Regions from separate parts of the Rahnella sp. CG8 genome, predicted to be linked through region 3. Evidence: predicted binding sites of a transcription regulator. Region 3 holds the regulator's gene; each other region holds the start of a gene.
What was found. The regulator CRP, encoded in region 3, controls carbon source genes, mostly activating them, when cyclic AMP is high. The targets are predictions, from matches to a motif close to ATGTGANNNNNNTCACAT.
Positions count from the first base shown of each region.

Region 1: rhaB (rhamnulokinase) is a predicted target of CRP. The motif match lies at 2,402-2,419, and genes of this name have one in related genera.
Region 2: HGO41_RS18480 (2-hydroxycarboxylate transporter family protein) is a predicted target of CRP. The motif match lies at 3,309-3,326, and genes of this name have one in related genera.
Region 4: yrbN (protein YrbN) is a predicted target of CRP. The motif match lies at 1,610-1,627, and genes of this name have one in related genera.

Region 1 is NZ_JABAED010000012.1:88,391-93,459, forward strand. Features, by position in the region: gene rhaT (L-rhamnose/proton symporter RhaT) at 1-374, shown strand, start outside; gene rhaR (HTH-type transcriptional activator RhaR) at 403-1,275, opposite strand; gene rhaS (HTH-type transcriptional activator RhaS) at 1,359-2,186, opposite strand; gene rhaB (rhamnulokinase) at 2,527-4,011, shown strand; gene HGO41_RS13300 (L-rhamnose isomerase) at 4,008-5,069, shown strand, end outside.
Region 2 is NZ_JABAED010000021.1:21,351-26,419, forward strand. Features, by position in the region: gene proV (glycine betaine/L-proline ABC transporter ATP-binding protein ProV) at 1-131, opposite strand, end outside; gene HGO41_RS18470 (response regulator) at 720-1,433, opposite strand; gene HGO41_RS18475 (ATP-binding protein) at 1,426-3,078, opposite strand; gene HGO41_RS18480 (2-hydroxycarboxylate transporter family protein) at 3,398-4,753, shown strand.
Region 3 is NZ_JABAED010000008.1:180,529-185,597, reverse strand. Features, by position in the region: gene allS (HTH-type transcriptional activator AllS) at 1-599, shown strand, start outside; gene HGO41_RS10305 (phosphoribulokinase) at 735-1,604, shown strand; gene HGO41_RS10300 (OsmC family protein) at 1,608-2,015, opposite strand; gene crp (cAMP-activated global transcriptional regulator CRP) at 2,378-3,010, shown strand; gene HGO41_RS10290 (YccS/YhfK family putative transporter) at 3,072-5,069, shown strand, end outside.
Region 4 is NZ_JABAED010000024.1:50,694-55,762, forward strand. Features, by position in the region: gene HGO41_RS19755 (DEAD/DEAH family ATP-dependent RNA helicase) at 1-1,533, opposite strand, end outside; gene yrbN (protein YrbN) at 1,523-1,603, opposite strand; gene nlpI (lipoprotein NlpI) at 1,718-2,602, opposite strand; gene pnp (polyribonucleotide nucleotidyltransferase) at 2,732-4,855, opposite strand.

The DNA of each region.
Region 1 (5,069 bases), on a different contig from region 3:
TGGGCGGCGGTGCGGTCGTTAACCTCGGTTTCTGCTTTATCCGTCTGGCAACACGTAAAACCATCTCTTTGCGCGCCGATATGTCGGTGGCGAAATCCCTGCTGCTCACCAATGCGGTCTTTTCCATTATTGGCGGCGTGATGTGGTATCTGCAGTTCTTCTTCTACGCCTGGGGCCATGCCAGCATCCCTGCAGAATATGATTACATGAGCTGGATGCTGCATATGAGTTTCTACGTATTGTGCGGAGGCATCGTCGGTCTGGTGCTGAAAGAATGGCTCGGGGTAGGCAAAAAACCAGTACGCGTTCTTTGTATCGGTGCGCTGGTGATTATTCTGGCGGCGAATATTGTCGGTCTGGGTATGGCACTGTAAGCGTTACGTTTCTCAACGACAGCAGAACTTATTCTGCTGTCGTTGAGGATAAAAGGATTTTGCCGGTCTGCTGTGTAAAACGCTGCCGGTAGTCCCGCGGCGAAACACCACTTGCACGACTGAACACCACAGAAAAATAGTTACTGTCATCAAAGCCGCATTCAGCGGCCACGTCACTGATCGTCATGTTGCCGTAGCGCAGCAAACTCATCGCCCGGCAAAGCCTCAACTGACGTAAATAATGGGTCACGCTCATGCCGGTGTACTGCTTGAACAGCGAACGTAAAGCACGCGGATTGAGCTGATGTTGCAGACAAAACGTTTCAAGATGGAAGGGAGCGGAGATATTTGCCCGCAGAGCCATCAGCAATAGATCCAGCTGATGCGCATCCGGTAACGCGCCACTGTCCGGCCGCTGACGAAAACGCAGTAACAACAGTGCCAGTTGCATCAACAGGGCTTCACTCAGCTGGATCGAAAGCGGCTCCGATTTCATACACTCTTTAGCAAGCTCATCCACTTTATCGCGCAAAACCGCCATGCCAAGCGTACTTAAACGCCAGTAACGTTGTTCCTGGCTGACATTTTCACCCGGTAATAATTGCGACCAGTCGGCTGCCAGCCCGAAACGCTCACGGCAAAACAGCACATTATCCAGTGCCAGTTCATTGACTGACTCATAGCTATGCCGGTCCCGCGAATTAATATAAAACAAGTCACCACAGGTGATGGGATAAGGGATGTCGTTCCAGACATGCAGACCATTACCACGCCAGACAATGACCAGTTCATCAAAATCATGGTCATGACTCGGAAAGTCGGCCTGCGGGTGACGTTCAGCCACCACGACCGAATTCATTTTGGTCAGGAAGAAGTCATTTTTATTCAATTTCAATGACATAGATGCAATCTCAAACCCGTTTGACGACAAAATAAACGAGGCAGTTCTCAGGTAAGAATACCGGAAACCGCGAGAGGTGCCGTTTAACGCAACTGATCACGCATGAGTTTTGGCGACACCGAAAACTCCCGACGAAACTGTGTCGAGAAGTGGTTACTGTCACTGAAGCCGCAGGCATAGGCGATGTCGGTAATACTTTGATCGCTATGATGTAAACGACGGCGCGCCTCCAGCAACCTCAGTCGGTTGAGATACCGCTGTGGCGTCATGCCGGTGTAATGCTTCATCTGACGATGTAATGTTCTCAGCGCCAGCGAAAAACGTTCTGCAGCCTCGGTCCAGTTGACGTCCTCACTGTAATGCGACTGGAGCCATTGCAAAAGTTGATTGACCCTGTTTTCCGAGGTATCTCGCAATTGTGACTGGAAACAGTCCTGATAAAGCAGGATCAGCAGTTGTAAAAACAGACTTTCACGGGTCGCGATGTGTTCCATTTCAACACTGTCAGGCAACGCTGCAAGCAGTGTGATGCAGTTCAGTACCTGCTGAAGCACGCACGGACTGAGCTGCCAGTGGACCTGTGACTGATAGTGATGTTCCTGAGGAAGGAAGTGGCCGACGTCCTGAATGAACCGGAACGCCTTCGGCGAGCGGAACAGCACATTGGTCAGCCGCAGGTTATCCACATTTTCAAACAGATGATGATCGCTGGCGCGCACGAAACAGACCGTACCGGCCGTCAGTGTATAAGGGTTGTCATTGAAGATATGCACACCCGATCCGCTTTCCACCAGCATAATTTCGTGGAAATCATGGTAGTGCTCCGGGAATACATCTTGCGGAAGCCGCCGCTCAACCGTCACAGTCAGCTCAGGTGCCGCAAAATAATCATCACCTCTCAGTAACGTCATGTATCACCTCCGGTTCAAAATCCTTGTGCTTCGGGAACCAACCCTACCCTGCGCCCTGCGTTTTTGCCTTCAAACCACGGCAGCAAAAGCGCCATAAACGGTCATATTTCAAAGATTCAGCCTGTCGTGATGCAGATCTGCGGCAAAGATCACAATCGCGTATTCCGGTTTACTCCGGCGCGGCAAAACCCTGTTTCAGTCAGCTTTGAACCGTTATGTGATCTGCCTCGCATCTACCTTTTTAATGCTGCCATCCCGCCAAAACCGGTGGCAATCACCGGAAGGTGTCCCTCAGGCGCCTCCCCTACACTGGCCACATATTCAATAAGGAATGGCCGCTATGAGAACACACCATCTTGCCGCTATTGACCTCGGCGCTTCCAGCGGCCGGGTGATGCTGGCGACGTTTACCCGTCAGGATCCCGATCCGGCAGCGACGCTGACACTGAAAGAAATCCACCGTTTTCCTAATAACCTGATCCGCGTTGATGGCCACGATACCTGGGACCTTGATGCGCTGGAGAAACACATACTTGAAGGGCTGAATCGCCTCGACGCGTCCGGCGTTCAGCTTGACGGTATCGGGATTGATACCTGGGGAGTGGATTATGTCCTGCTTGATGCACAGGGGCAGCGGGTCGGCTTGCCGGTTGCTTATCGTGACAACCGCACGGAAGGCGTGATGGCGCGGATGGAACAGCAGTTTGGCCGCGAGAATTTGTACCAGAAAACCGGCATTCAGTTCATGCCGTTTAACACACTTTACCAGTTGCGCGCGCTGAGCGAACAACAGCCTGAAATCGTCAGTAAAGCAGCCCACATGCTGATGATCCCGGATTATTTCCTTTACCGCCTCACCGGAAAACTGAACTGGGAATACACCAACGCCAGCACCACACAGATGCTCAATCTCGCCACCGGTGACTGGGATGAAGATTTGCTGAAACTTGCAGGTGTGCCGCGCCGCTGGTTGCAAAAACCTACACAGCCGGGTAACTCCCCGGGACTGTGGAAAAGCCCTCGCGGACGCAGCGTACCGGTATTCAGCGTCGCAACGCACGATACCGCCAGCGCGGTGGTTGCCGCCCCGCTGACCAGTTCACACAGCGCCTATCTCAGTTCCGGCACCTGGTCGCTGATGGGCATTGAAAGCCCGCACGCTTTTAACCATGCCCAGGCACTCCACGACAATATCACCAACGAAGGCGGTATCGACGGCAGCTATCGGGTGTTGCGCAATATCATGGGCTTATGGCTGTTCCAGCGGATTTGCCGCGAACTGAACATCCAGGATTTACCGTCATTAATCACGCTGGCTAAAAACGTCACGCCGTTCACTTATCTGATTAACCCGAACGAAGATCGTTTTATCAATCCCCCCTCTATGGTGGATGCCATTCGCGATGCCTGTCGTCAGGCGGGTGATCCGGTGCCAGAGTCGCCAGCTGAACTGGCGCGTTGTATTTTCGACAGCCTTGCCATGTTGTATCGCAAAATCGCCTTGCAACTTGCTGATTTACAAGGGAAACCGCTGGAAGATATCCACATCGTTGGCGGCGGCAGTCAGAACCAGTTCCTGAATCAGCTTTGTGCTGATGTCTGTCAGGTCAGCGTCAGCGCAGGCCCGGTGGAAGCTTCAACGCTTGGCAATATCGGCTGCCAGCTGATGGCGTTAAACGCCGTCAAAGATACCGCTGAATTTCGTCGCATTGTTGCCACGAATTTTGAGCAACACCACTACATTCCACGTATTCACGCGGATTTCGCTATTCACTGGCGCCGTTTTCAGGCGCTCTGTCACGTCAATGAGGAACTCGCAGTATGACTTCATCTATCGATCAAGCATGGACACTTGCCAAAGAACGCTTTGCACTGTTGGGTATTGATGCCGAAGCTGCAATCAAACAACTTGATACCCTGCCCGTTTCTATCCATTGCTGGCAGGGGGATGATGTCGCTGGCTTCGAAAACCCTGAGGGCAACCTGACCGGCGGTATTCAGGCGACCGGTAATTATCCCGGCAAAGCGCGCAACGCTCAGCAGCTTCGTGCTGACTTAGAACTGGCGATCTCCATGATCCCTGGCCCTAACCGGCTGAATCTGCATGCGATTTATCTGGAGTCCGATAAGCCCGTTGCCCGTAATGAGATTGAACCTAAGCACTTCACCGGCTGGGTTGACTGGGCGAAGAAAAACAAGCTGGGTCTGGACTTCAACCCGTCTTGTTTCTCACACCCGCTGAGCGCCGACGGCTTCACGCTGTCACACGCAAACCCGGAAATTCGCCAGTTCTGGATTGAACATTGTCAGGCCAGCCGCCGTGTCTCTGCCTCATTTGGCCGCGCACTGGGCACGCCGTCAGTGATGAATATCTGGGTGCCGGATGGCATGAAAGACATCACCGTCGATCGTCTGGCACCGCGCCAGCGCCTGATGAGCGCACTTGATGAAGTGATTTCTGAGAAGTTTGATATCACCGAACACATCGATGCCGTTGAAAGCAAACTGTTCGGCATCGGTTCTGAAAGCTACACCGTCGGCTCAAACGAATTCTATCTCGGTTACGCTGCCAGCCGCGGCACTGCGCTGTGCCTCGATGCCGGCCACTTCCACCCGACTGAAGTGATCTCCGACAAAATTTCTGCTGCGATGCTGTATGTGCCGCGCCTGCTGCTGCACGTCAGCCGTCCGGTACGCTGGGACAGTGACCACGTAGTTCTGCTGGACGACGAAACGCAGGCCATCGCCAGCGAAATCGTGCGCCATGACCTGTTCAACCGCGTTCATATCGGTCTGGATTTCTTCGATGCCTCGATCAACCGCATCGCTGCCTGGGTTATCGGCACCCGCAACATGAAAAAAGCCCTGCTGAAAGCCCTGCTC
Region 2 (5,069 bases), on a different contig from region 3:
ACGCCAAGTGAAAGACCGGTTTTCTCAAAAATCTCTTCTTTACCCTTGCCTGCATCAATCATCTTGAAAGCGCGATCCGGGTTTTCGCCAAATACCTTATAAAGATTCTTTACTTCGATTTTAATTGCCATGCAATGTGCATTCCTTGGATATAAATAGCCGTATCGGCTCGATGTCTAATTTTTGTGTTGGACCGTATAGGATTTTGCCTGTAACGAAATAGTGAACGCGTTATACCCTAACACATCGAAATTCTGAGACAAGTCTCAATGTTTCCGATGAATATTCATGATTGGGTTTCTGGTTACGTATTTATCTGTATTTGCGGTGTTTAATTTCGGTAAATTCAAACTGACAATTAATGACAATTTATCCCGCAAGAGCACTTTGGGTTTTTGCCTAATTTCACGACGGATGCTTTCGCTAAAAATATAAGTAATTTATTGATTTTATGGGATTTGTTGTCTTTTTTGTTTGTGTGATTTTAGAACGGAGTTATTGAGGTATTTCCCTGAAGTTAATGCGTTTTATGAGGAGGGGATTTGCAAGGGTAAATAGAGATTTGAGCTTTGCGTGAAAGCCGTGAATTTACCGCTTGTCTGAAAGATGACTACGTAATGAAATAATCACCTGAACAGGCGGGGTATGCGGGAAATTCGCCGGTGATGACACCGGCAGGGAGGGGGAAGTTCTTCACGCAAAACGGCCGAAATTCGGCCTCAGGATACGGATTTTTCTTCGTCTGCTATTTTGCGATACAGACGTCTCGGATGACCGATATTTCCGTACTGCATCTCGACGCCGATAAAGCCAATTTCCACGCAATATTCCAGATAGCGGCGACCGGTCGTTTTGCTGATCCCAACCTCTTCAACCACCTGTTCCACCGACCAGCTGACGTCGGGTTTCGCCGTGAAAACCCGCTGAACCAGTTCGAGCGTATTCGGCTCGATGCCTTTGGCAGAAGGGGCTGGCGGCGTATCGGTGGCTGGCAGATTGAACAACTTATCCAGGGCCCGCTGATCGACCACTTTCACATTACGCAGCGTTTGCACCAGTTGCATAAAGCGCTCGAGTGAACTGCGCAGACGATGGAACGACACCGGCTTGATGATGTAATCGAACGCGCCGCTGCGCATGGCCTGGCTACAGGTTTGCATATCGCTGGCAGCGGTAATGAAAATCACCGAGCAATCGAAGCTTTTCAGCAACGGGCTGTCGATCAGATCGACACCCTGACCATCCGGCAAATAGTTATCGAGTAAGATCAGACGCGGCTGATGCAGGCGCAGCAGAGAACGCGTCTGCTCCAGTGTGGCCGCAATGCCGACGACGCGCAGGTTGAAATTTTGCTCGATAAAATCACGATGCAGACCAGCCAGATGTGGCTCATCTTCCACAATCACGACATCGAGTGCGCTGCTGTTATTCATGGTTCTGTCCTGTTAACGCTTCTGCCGGATACGGGATAAAGACTGAAAATATTGTACCTTGCGGCGTGTTGTCTGAGATTTCGATGCTGCCACCCGCCTGACGGACATAACCGGCCACCAGATACAGGCCGATACCGTGTTCTGCACCCGTGGCGTCCTGCCCGCTGGAGGGCTTGCTGGTGACGCCTTGTTCAAACAGGTGCGGCTTGAGTGCATCTTCCACGCCGCTGCCCTGATCGGCGACTTCAATCAGCAGTTCCCGGTTCCGGTCGGAAATATACAATTCGACCGGTGCCGGGGGCGTCAGTGCTTTCAGTGTGGCGTCCACGGCGTTATCCAGCAAATTACCAATCACTGACATCAGTTCGGTTTCACTGATGGCTGCCGGTATGCGGGTGAGCTGACAGGCGGGATCGAAACTCAGCTCGACACCTTTTTCGCGTGCACTGACGTATTTCCCCAGCAGCAGGCCACAAAGTGCTGGCGAGGTAAAGCGTGCTGAGACGAAATCCAGCACGGCCTGCGCGCCTTCCGACTGCGCCTGAATATAGCGCATTGCATCGTCGTAACGCTGCATTTGCAGCAAGCCCGCCAGCGTCGCAGTCCAGTTCAGTTGTTCATGGCGCATAATGCGAAGGTTATCGGCATAGCGCTTTACCTGACTCAGCTGGCTGCTCAGCGTATTAATGTCGTTTTTATCACGGAAACTGAATACCCAGCCACTTTCTGCACCGGGTTCAAGTTCGATGGGTACGCGGTTGACGATCACCTGTCTCTGATTGAGTACCGTAATCTGATCATGCTGACTGTTGTTTTCACTGACACCACGTTGCGTAAAGAACGTGGGCGGCGTCTGAAGCACCTCCGCCAGCGGTTTACCCAGTAGCTCGTTTTCGGGCTGGCGGATATCCAGTAACTCGCGTGCGGCCCGGTTAATTGAAATCAGTTGCCTTTCGGCGTTGATCGCAAATACGCCCTCATACATGGCTTCCAGCAACGCTTTTTGCTGGCGGACCAGCAGGGCAATATCTTTGGGTTCCAGCCAGAACATCTGTTTTTTAACGTTGCGGGTGAACATCCATGAAAAAATAAACAGCAGTAATAAAAGCAGTAAACCGTATAAACCGGCCTGCGCCAGACGGCGGCCATTAATATTATCGATGTAAGAGGTGAGATAACCGACCGAGACAATGCCGATCACCTGATTACTGGCATCCAGAATCGGGGCTTTGCTGCGCAATGAAACGCCGATGCCGCCCTGACGTACGGAAATAATGGTTTTACCGGCCAGCACACCGGCGTTATCACCGCCAATCATCGGCAGGTCTATGCGCTCCGGGGATTCGGAATGATAAAGATGCAGCTCGCGGGTATCGCCGATAACGATATAACTGGCGTCACTTTTATCGCGTAATGGCTGGATTAGTTTCGCGATGCCGGGGATATCGCGGGCCTGCACCTTTTGCGCCAGCCCCGGCATCAGAGCGATCTCGCTGGCCTGAACCCGTGCACGCTGGCCCAGATCATGATGTAACTGACGGTCAATAATATGAAATAAAATAGCCCCCAGCAGTGCCAGCAACACGCAGGAAAATACCACCAGAGATAAAAAGAGTTTTACCTGAAAAGGTAACCTGAATTTCATACGACCTGCTGCACGGCGAACCTGAGATATACATTCAATAAGCCTATCACGGCGAAATGTGAGTCGTAATCGCAGAGAAGCGGAGTTGTGAACAGAAGATTAAAATAATGATTATTTCACACAGTAATAACAGGGTTAATAGCGGGATTTACTACTAATCTTATAATCCTTATAAATCAGGGTGCATTAACACCATAAACACCATAACAACCTTTATCCCTGCGGTTTTAATTTGAACAACCTCACACCCGGCTGACCGCCTGTTTTCATATGCTCAGACCATCAATAAGAAAAGTCTTCAGAAGAAAGAGGCAATGTCATGAGCACAACCGACGATTCCTACATCGCTGTCAAAGAAACGAAAACCTCCGGCCTCTCGGCCAGACAAAAATGGTGGCACATTCTTGATCACTACAAGATAGGCATTATCCCGCTGCCCTTTTTCCTGCTGGCGGGCGTGCTGATCCTGCTCGATTGCCTGAATGGCAAGTTGCCGAGTGACATCGTGGTGATGGTCGCCACGCTGGCCTTCTTCGGTTTTGCCTGTGGCGAGTTGGGTAAACGCTTACCTGTGGTGGGTAAACTGGGGGCCGCGGCGATTTGTGCCACTTTTATTCCTTCGGCGATGGTGCATTACGGCCTGCTGCCGGATGTTGTTGTTGATTCCACGGTCAAATTCTATAAATCCACCAATATTCTCTACCTTTATATCTGCTGCATTATTGTCGGCAGCATCATGAGCATGAACCGTCAGGTGCTGATCCAGGGCTTTATGCGTATTTTCGTACCGATGCTGTGCGGCGAAGTGGTCGGCATGATTGCCGGTATGGCGATGGGCACTGTTTTAGGTTTACCGCCAATGCAAACCTTCTTCTTCCTGATCCTGCCGATCATGGCTGGCGGTGTCGGGGAAGGTGCGATCCCGCTGTCGATGGGTTACGCGACCATCCTGCATATGGAGCAGGGCGTGGCGCTTGGGCGCATTCTGCCGATTGTTATGCTCGGTGGCCTGACGGCCATTGTGCTGGCGGGCGTGCTGAACCAGCTTGGTAAACGTTATCCGCATCTTACCGGCGAAGGCCAACTGATGCCGTCGAAAAAAGGCCAGATGGGCAGTGGCACCGATGAATTTGAGGGCAATCCGGGCGTCAACGCGCTGGCCTGTGGTGCGCTGCTGGCCATCCTGCTGTACATGGTCGGGATGCTCGGCCAGAAATGGATCGGCCTGCCAGCGCCGGTCGGCATGCTGTTTGCGGCGGTGCTGGTGAAACTGGCGAACGGTGTTTCGCCGACTATTCAGCACGGCTCGATGACGGTGTATAAATTCTTTCGTACGGCGGTAACTTATCCGGTGTTGTTCGCGGTGGGTGTCGCGATCACGCCCTGGCAGGAACTGATCAACGCTTTCACCCTTCAGAACCTGCTGGTGATTGTGACCACAGTGCTGGCGCTGGTCGGCACCGGTTTTTATGTGGGTAAGAAAATTGGCATGCACCCTATCGATGTGGCGATTGTTTCCTGCTGCCAGAGCGGGCAGGGCGGCACGGGCGACGTGGCGATTCTGACCTCCGGCAACCGCATGACGCTGATGCCTTTCGCGCAAATCGCTACCCGTATCGGGGGAGCTATCAACGTTTCTGTCGGCCTGTTTGTTCTGGCGAAGTTCTTCTCATAACACCTTCACCCACCCCTTCAGCCTAAGGGGTGGGTTTTCCTGAGAAAAAATCCCCAGTCCAATTTTGGACTCAATTCAACCTGCTTATTTATTGTCCGGCGGTTATTATTTGCGCACTCAGAGACGAGTCACCCGCCCCGTGAGCAGGTTCCCACGTAAGGAAGAGCACTATTTTTTGACGAAAGAATCCACGCATGTTCCGTATTAAATCGCTTGTTTCTGCCTTACTGCTTCTCGTTACCGGTTTGTTTAGCATCCACTCCTTTGCTTTTGATATGCCTAAAGAATTTGAGTCTATGGACACCTACAAATTTTT
Region 3 (5,069 bases):
AAACTCTGGCGGCGTTATTAAGCTGTCTGACGCAGCGCTACCCGTTCACGCAGTTCACTTTCACACGACAGATTTACATGGGGGTATGGGATACGCTGCTGTACGAAGATTTTCAGCTGGCGATTGGCGTCACCGGCACCGAATCCCTTTCTAACGCCGTGAATCTGCTGCCGCTGGGTGAGGTGGACTGGGTTTTTGTTCATGCACCCTTTCATCCGCTGCAGCACATCACTGGCATGCTGGAAGAAGCGGTGTTGCGTCAGTACATTGCCATCAATGTGGAAGACACCTCGCGCCATCTGAACAAGCGGGTAGCCTGGTTGCTGACCGGGCAACGGCAGATCATCGTGGCAGATGTGGCGACTAAACTGGCCTGTCACCTGAAGGGAATGGGTATCGGTTTTCTGCCGCGCCATCTGTGCCAGCCATATCTCGACAGCGGCGAGCTGATCGCCCGGCAAATCCGCTATCCGCGCGCCCCTTCCCCGCTCAGTCTGGCGTGGAAAAAGGAGTACACAGGCAAGGCGCTGCATGACATTGTTTCTCTGTTCCACCAGAAAGACCCGCTGATCCAACCGTTGCTGGCGGGTTTAGAATAGTGATGCCCTCTTTGGCTTCGCGAATAAATATGGTAACAATAGGCTTAATTATGCGCAGCCTTGACGCCAGATCTTCGACCACAGAAAAGACCGCGTCTCGCCTGCCTGCATCACCTTTATGGAGAACAGCGCATTATGTCAGCCAAACATCCTGTTATTGCCGTGACCGGTTCGAGCGGTGCAGGCACCACGACCACCAGCGTGGCATTTCGTAAAATATTTCAGCAGCTTGGTTTGCGTGCGGCGGAACTGGAAGGCGACAGTTTTCATCATTTCACCCGTCCTGAAATGGATGCGGCAATACGCAAGGCGCGCGATCTGGGACGTCATATCAGCTACTTCGGGCCGGAAGCCAATGACTTTGGTTTGCTGGAAAAAAGCTTTATCGAATACGGTAAAACAGGCACTGGCCGTTCACGTAAGTATCTGCATACTTATGACGAAGCCGTTCCCTACAATCAGGTGCCGGGTACCTTTACGCCGTGGCAGGCGTTGCCGGAACCGACGGATATTTTGTTTTACGAAGGGTTACACGGTGGTGTGGTGGCGGACAAAATTGACGTTGCCGCGCAGGTCGACCTGCTGGTCGGCGTAGTGCCTATCGTCAACCTCGAATGGATCCAGAAACTGGTGCGCGATACCGGCGAGCGCGGGCATTCCCGTGAAGCGGTGATGGATTCCGTCGTGCGTTCGATGGATGACTATATCAATTACATTACCCCGCAGTTTTCCCGCACGCACATCAATTTCCAGCGGGTACCCACCATCGACACCTCGAACCCGTTTGCCGCCAAAGCCATTCCGTCACTGGATGAAAGCTTTGTGGTGATTCATTTTCAGGGACTGGATGACATCGATTTCCCGTATCTGCTGGCCATGCTGCAAGGGTCGTTTATCTCGCACATCAAAACACTGGTGGTGCCGGGCGGCAAAATGGGGCTGGCGATGGAGCTGATCATGGCGCCGCTGGTGCAGCGCCTGATGGAAGGCAAGAAGATCGAGTAAACTTTATTCGGCTGCAATCACTTCAAAGCTGTGGGTGATTGTGGCCGCTTTCCCCAGCATCAGAGACACAGAACAGTATTTTTCGGCAGACAGGCTGACTGCGCGTTCAACAATCTTATCGGTCAGATCCTTACCGGTGACGATAAAATGCAGATTGATGTGAGTGAACAGACGCGGCGCTTCTTCGCGGCGTTGTGAGGTCAGCTTCACTTCACAATCACGCACGTCATTACGACCTTTTTGCAAAATTGACACCACGTCGATTGCACTACACCCCCCTGCGGACATCAGTAACATTTCCATCGGGCTTGGGGCTTTATCACCCGCGTTTCCATCCATTGAAATCTGATGACCCGATGCAGACTCACCTAAAAATGTCAGTCCTTCAACCCATTTGACACGTGCATGCATGAACTATTCTCCCGGTGAATAAACTTGTCGAAATCTGCTCTCAGAGTACCCTTTCACCTAAAATCTGGCAACGTAACCCGATCGCCATCATGCTGAAGCGAGACAACAGAAGACAGCATCTCAAACCTGTGCTACAAACAAAGCCGAAACATACTTTCCAGTAAATTGCGGTGACGGTTTTTGCGGTTTAAGTACAGAACCCACGGTGATGACAGCAATAAACAGGCTGTTGCACTCCGACATCCGCTTGCAGCATTTCTGGAGAGTTATATGCTGAAAGGGCGCTTTGGATTTGAAGTGCCGTACAGGGAACTCTGAGCCCTGTGATTTTGGGCAGCGATAACAACAGAGGATAATAGCAAATGGTTCTCGGCAAGCCACAAACAGACCCGACTCTTGAATGGTTCCTGTCTCACTGTCATATACATAAGTATCCTTCTAAAAGTACGCTGATTCACCAGGGTGAAAAAGCCGAAACGCTTTACTACATCGTGAAAGGGTCAGTTGCTGTCCTGATTAAAGATGAAGAAGGCAAGGAAATGATACTGTCCTACCTTAACCAAGGTGACTTCATCGGTGAGCTGGGACTCTTCGAAGAAGGTCAGGAACGCAGTGCCTGGGTACGTGCTAAAACTGCCTGTGAAGTGGCTGAAATTTCATATAAAAAATTCCGCCAGCTGATTCAGGTTAACCCGGATATTCTGATGCGTCTCTCCGCGCAGATGGCCAACCGTCTGCAAGTGACGTCAGAGAAAGTCGGCAACCTTGCCTTCCTTGACGTTACCGGTCGTATCGCTCAAACCTTGCTCAATCTGGCTAAACAGCCTGATGCAATGACCCATCCGGACGGGATGCAAATCAAGATTACCCGCCAGGAAATTGGCCAAATCGTCGGTTGTTCACGTGAAACAGTCGGACGCATTCTCAAAATGCTGGAAGATCAAAGCCTGATCTCCGCACACGGTAAAACGATTGTCGTTTACGGCACACGTTAATCCCTCAAAAATTGGCGCGGCAAAACACTGTCGCGCCTTTTTTATGGGCTAAGCTTTACCCATGACGCTATGGCGAAGACTGTTTTACCATCCTGAAGTGAACTACGCGCTGCGCCAGACGCTGGTGTTGTGCTTACCTGTTGGCATTTGCTGGCTGTTTGGCAATTTGCAAATGGGCCTGCTGTTTTCCCTCTGCCCGGCCTGTTGTAACATCGCCGGTCTGGATACCCCGCATAAACGCTTTTTCAAACGCCTGCTCGTTGGCGGTTCACTCTTTGCCGTGAGCAGCCTTCTGCTGCAACTGATGCTCGAAAGCTGGCATATACCGCTGCCGCTGATCATGCTGTCGCTGGCGTTACTGCTCGGCGTCACCGGTGAAATCAGCCCGCTGCATGCGCGCCTGTTGCCCGGTGCGCTGGTGGCGACTATCTTCACGCTGAGTATGGTGGGCGTGCGCCCGATGTGGCAGGCCCCGGTGTTGTTCGCCGCTGGCACAGCCTGGTACGGATTGTTTAACTGGGCGTGGTTTCGTATTTCGGAAGAACAACCGATGCGCGAAACGCTCAGCCAGCTCTATCTTCAACTCGCGGATTATTTCGAAGCCAAGTACAGCCTGCTGACGCAACACACCGATCCCGAAACCGCGTTACCCCCACTGCTAACCCGCCAGCAGCAGGTTATCGACCTGATTGCCCTGCTTTATCAGCAATTACACATGTTGCCCCAGCACGGACATCATCATCACCATAAACGGCTGTTTCAGCGTTTTCAGGTAGCGCTCGATTTGCAGGAGCACATTACAGTGAGCCTGCATCAGCCGGAAGAAGTGCAGAAACTGGTGGAGGAAAGCCATGCCGAAGCGGTTATCCGCCGAAATGCACAGGTGATTTCCACCCGTCTTCGGGTGATTGCCGACGATATTCTTTATCACCGTTTATCCGGGCGCTTTACGATGGCCAATGAGCTGACCGCGCTGGAGAAAATCGCCGCGCGCAACCCGGACAATCCGGTAGGTCAGTTTTGTTATTACCATTTCAGCCGCATTGCCCGTCTGTTACGCACACAGCGGCCGTTGTACAAACGTGACCTGATGAACACCCAGCCGCGTTTGCCCTTCTGGCCCGCGCTGAAAAGCTATCTTTCCTTCAAATCCGTGGCACTGCGTAATGCCGCACGTTTGGGCATTATTCTGGCGATTGGCAGCAGTCTGGGTCTGTTCTTCAATTTGCCCAAACCCTACTGGATCTTGCTGACTATCATGTTGGTCAGCCAGAACGGTTATAACGCCACGCGGGTGAGGATCCAGCACCGTGCACTCGGTACGCTGGCCGGATTGCTGATTGCCTCAGGCTTGCTCAAACTGGAACTGCCGGAAGGCACCACGCTGCTGTGCATGCTGCTGATCACCCTGTTGTCCTATACCGTTCTGCGCAAAAACTACGGACTGGCGATGGTCGGCATGACGGTGACTGCAGTGTATACCCTGCAATTGCTGGCGATGAACGGCGTGCATTTTCTGGTACCACGACTGGTCGATACCCTGATCGGCTGCGCGCTGGCCTTTGGTGGCACTATCTGGCTGTGGCCACAATGGCAAAGCGGTTTGCTGCGCCAGAATGCACACCAGGCGCTGGAAATCTATCAGGACGCTATCCGCCTGCTGCTCGAGGAAAGCCCCGACACCGCCAAACTGGCGTACACCCGTATGCAGGTCAATCAGGCGCACAATAAGCTGTTCACTTCGCTAAATCAGGCGATGCAGGAGCCGGGTTTTAACTCACATTATCTGGCGGATATGCGTTTGTGGGTGACGCACAGTCAGTTTGTGGTTGAGCATATCAACGCGATGACGATCCTCGCCCGCGAGCATTACATGCTGCCGGAAAAACTGGCGACGGAGTATTTACAGACCTGCGAAATCGCGCTGCAAAGCTGTCAGCAACGACTGCTCTACGACGGGCCGGGCAGCGAGAACAACCTGTTTAATGCGCCGGAACTTCACCCGGATATGCCACTGACCGAAATGGAACGCCATCTGCGGCGCGTAATTTCACATCTC
Region 4 (5,069 bases), on a different contig from region 3:
GATGTGACGAACTTCAACGCCATCGTCACGACCCACTTCGATGCGATACAGTTCCATTTCGCCAGCGTCACGACGCTCACGACGTGGGCTGTCGCCATCACGTGCAGGACGATCATTGCTACGTACCGGACGGTCACGACGATCGCCACGATCACCGCGGTCACCACGTTCTTCGAATTCACGACGTGGTGGACGGCTTTTGAAGACCGGATCCGCTGCAACGATCAAAGGACGTTCGCCCTGTGCCATTTTCAACAGTGCCGCCGCCAGTGTTTCAACGTCCAGCTCTTCTGCAGGTTGCAGTTTCGCCAGCAGCGCACGGTATTGATCCAGATCGCTGCTTTCCAGTTGTTGCTGAACTTTCGCTGCAAACTTAGCCAGACGACGTTCGCCCAGAACTTCTGCAGTTGGGATTTCAACTTCTGGAATGGTCAGCTTCATGGTGCGTTCAATGTTACGCAGCAAACGACGTTCACGGTTCTCAACGAACAGCAGTGCGCGACCCGCACGGCCAGCACGACCGGTACGACCGATACGGTGAACGTAAGATTCTGAGTCCATCGGGATGTCGTAGTTAACAACCAGGCTGATACGTTCTACATCGAGACCACGTGCTGCCACGTCGGTTGCGATCAAAATGTCCAGACGGCCATCTTTCAGACGTTCCAGAGTCTGCTCGCGCAGTGCCTGATTCATGTCACCGTTCAGTGCAGCACTGCTGTAGCCACTGCGTTCCAGCGCTTCAGCCACTTCCAGCGTTGCGTTTTTGGTACGAACGAAGATGATCGCCGCATCAAAATCTTCTGCTTCCAGGAAACGCACCAGCGCTTCGTTTTTGCGCAGACCGTAGACAGACCAGTAGCTCTGGCTGATGTCAGGACGCGTGGTTACGCTTGACTGGATACGCACTTCCTGAGGATCTTTCATGAAGCGACGGGTAATGCGACGGATAGCTTCTGGCATAGTTGCAGAGAACAACGCGGTCTGATGTTCAGCCGGGATCTGCGCCATGATAGTTTCGACGTCTTCGATGAAGCCCATACGCAGCATTTCATCAGCTTCGTCCAGCACCAGGCCACTCAGGTTAGAGAGGTTCAGGGTGCCGCGTTTCAGGTGGTCCAGCAGGCGGCCCGGTGTACCCACAACAACTTGTGGTCCCTGACGCAGTGCGCGCAACTGGACGTCATAGCGCTGGCCGCCATAAAGGGCAACCACATTCACGCCATGCATGTGTTTAGAGAAATCAGTCATTGCTTCAGCAACCTGAACCGCCAGTTCGCGGGTAGGTGCCAGAACAAGAATTTGTGGTGCTTTCAGTGAAGCATCAATATTGTGCAGCAGCGGTAAAGAGAATGCGGCTGTTTTACCGGAACCTGTCTGAGCCATACCCAGAACGTCGCGGCCACTTAACAGGTGAGGAATACACTCAGCCTGGATTGGTGAAGGTTTTTCGTAGCCCAAATCAGTAAGGGCAGAAATGATCGGAGCAGACAGCCCCAGGTCAGCAAAAGAGGTTTCAAGCTCAGTAGTCATGTACACGTGCCTCATTAATAATGGCAGCCAGTCTACATAACTCGTCGAGAAAATTTTCAGTCATTTTCATTGAAAAGTGTGAACCGGCTCAAATTAGATTATAAAACGAACAAAGCAACCCTCGCCCGTTAAGGCGCTTAAAAATGGTAAATACCATGATTAAAAGGCTGATTGGTGTCGTCAGCTATTGCTGGTCCGATTCTGATAGGTCGTCTTGCTCATGGCCCAAAAGCGCCAATTCCAACAATGCATAGCGGTGCTCAACAAAGTTATGGACGTTGTTAGCTACCGTCAGTTTGAACAGTGCCGCGGCGCTGTTCTTGTCCCCCAGACTTAGGTAATGTTTACCTAAATAGAAGTCAGTTTCACTGAGATGCTCAGCGAGCGAAGTGTTATCCGTTGCTTCTGCCTTGAGGCGTTCCATCAGCGTAGATTCGCTGATTTTGCCCAGGTAGAATTCGACGATATTCCATCCCCATTGCCCTCTGTCCGCTTTGTCATAACGCTGTTGAAGCGCTACGTCGGCATTCTTTGGATTGATTTCTCGCTCCGCAAGATAAAGCCATAACGAACGGAAGGGATCATTTGGATCGTCTCGATAAAACGCCTGCAGATCATCCTGCGCTAACGAGAATCGGCCACCGTAATACAGGGCGATACCTCGGTTCAAACGCGCGTAGTTGTAAGTTGGATCAAGCTCTAGTACAGAATCAAACGCTTCATAGGCAGCATCGAAATTGCCTGCCTGCGTTAGGTAAATCCCCAGGTAGTTAAAAACTTCTGGCATATCAGGACGAATAGACAGCGCTTGTGAAAAATCATTTCGCGCCAGTGCTCTTAGCCCGAGACTATCATACAGCACACCGCGCTCATATAATAGCTGTGCTCTCTCATCATCGGTTAATGACCGACTGGCAAGTATTTGTTCCATGCGTGCCAGGATGACTTCCTGCTGCAACGTCGGCTGCAACGGAATCGCCAGAACTTCATTTTTACGCCAATCATGGTTGCTGCATCCTGCCAACATAAGTGCTGTCGCAACATAACACCAGCGCAAGAAAGGCTTCATTTCTACTCCCGGAGACAAACATTGGATGAACATCCTGTCATCCGCTTGCTTAACACAAACGCGTCCTGCGTCCGTGAGACGAACAGCTCCTTCCCAAATGGAAAGGAGCTGTAAAACTTCTGTTACAGATTATTCTGCTGCAGGTTGCTCAGTTGTTTCGTCCTGAGAAGGTGCGGTAGCTTCTTTGATGCTCAGACGCACACGACCCTGACGGTCAACTTCGAGAACTTTAACCGGAACTTCCTGGCCCATCTGCAGGTAATCAGTCACTTTCTCTACACGCTTGTCAGCGATTTGAGAAATATGCACCAGACCTTCTTTACCGCCGCCGATGGCAACAAATGCGCCAAAGTCTACGATACGGGTCACTTTACCCTGATAGATACGGCCAACTTCGATTTCAGCAGTGATCTCTTCGATACGACGAATAGCGTATTTCGCTTTCTCGCCATCGGTGGCTGCGATTTTCACAGTACCGTCATCTTCGATTTCGATCGTGGTGCCGGTTTCTTCGGTCAGCGCACGAATCACAGAACCACCTTTACCGATCACGTCCTTGATTTTGTCCGGGCTGATCTTGATGGTGTGGATACGCGGAGCAAACTGAGAGATATCGCCACGTGGAATGCTGATAGCTTGTTCCATCACGCCCAGAATGTGCAGACGTGCACCCTTAGCCTGATTCAGAGCCACCTGCATGATTTCGCGGGTGATACCTTCGATTTTAATGTCCATTTGCAGCGCGGTGATACCGTCGCGGCTACCGGCCACTTTAAAGTCCATGTCGCCCAGATGATCTTCGTCACCCAGAATGTCGGACAGAACGATAAAGCTTTCGCCTTCTTTAACCAGACCCATTGCGATACCCGCAACAGCGGCTTTAATCGGAACACCTGCGTCCATCAGGGCCAGAGATGCGCCACAAACAGAAGCCATTGAAGATGAACCGTTGGATTCAGTGATTTCAGAAACCACACGTACGGTGTACGGGAAGTCTTCTGGTTTTGGCATCATCGCCAGCACGCCACGTTTAGCAAGACGGCCATGGCCAATCTCACGACGTTTTGGCGAACCCACCATCCCAGTTTCACCTACTGAGTACGGAGGGAAGTTGTAATGGAACAGGAAGCTGTCAGTTTTTTCGCCCATCAGCTCATCCAGGTTCTGTGCATCACGCGCAGTACCCAGAGTGGCAGTGACCAGCGCCTGAGTTTCGCCACGGGTGAACAAAGCAGAACCGTGAGTACGTGGCAGAACGCCAGTGCGCACGTCCAGACCACGGATCATGTCTTTTTCGCGACCATCAATACGCGGCTCGCCACGCAACACACGGCTACGAACCACATTCTTCTCGATGCTGCCCAGAATGTCAGAGATTTCACCAGCGTCCAGGGATTCGTCTTCAGCTTGCAGAGCCTGAACAACGTCAGCTTTGATCACATTAATCTGGTTGTAACGTTCTTGTTTCTCGGTGATCAGGTACGCATCACCCAGACGGGATTCAGACAAGGCAGCGACGCGAGCGTGCAGCTCTGCGTTAACCGCTTCTGGCTGCCAGTCCCATTTTGGCTTACCAACTTCAGCAACCAGTGAGTTGATGTTGTCGATAACGATTTGTTGTTGTTCGTGGCCGAATACCACTGCGCCCAGCATCTGATCTTCGCTCAACACTTCAGCTTCAGACTCAACCATCAGAACCGCGCCCTGAGTACCGGCAACAACCAGGTCCAGACGGCTTGTTTTCAGCTCATCTGCGGTTGGGTTCAGAACATACTGATCGTTGATGTAACCCACGCGTGCAGCACCGATCGGGCCATTGAATGGAATACCAGACAGGCTCAGGGCAGCAGACGCACCGATCATCGCAACAATGTCAGGGTTAACTTGTGGGTTCAGAGAAACGACCGTCGCGATAACCTGAACTTCATTCAGGAAAGAGTCCGGGAACAGCGGGCGAATCGGGCGGTCAATCAGACGTGAAGTCAGTGTTTCGCCTTCACTTGGACGGCCTTCGCGACGGAAGAAGCTACCCGGGATACGACCAGCAGCGTAAGTACGCTCCTGATAGTTAACAGTCAGCGGGAAGAAGCTCTGACCTGGTTTAGCTTTTTTCTGGCCAACAACGGTAACGAATACCGCGGTGTCGTCCATGCTAACCATAACAGCGGCAGTTGCCTGACGAGCCATCATGCCAGTTTCCAGCGTAACGGTGTGCTGGCCGTATTGGAATTTACGAATAGTCGGATTAAGCAATGTAATATCCTTTTTTGTGGCGCGCAGCTGTTATGACAGCAGTTCACGCCGATAAATATCCGAGCTTCTCACTACATTCTCGCGACTAATGACAATCCTTATATGCCTGACAAAGTGGCAATAAAGTCTCTCATTAGCCGCGCGAAAACATCTGTAACGGAAGTTCATGTTCTTAGAATAACAGTAGAAACCGCAGCCATACAGTACCCTGATT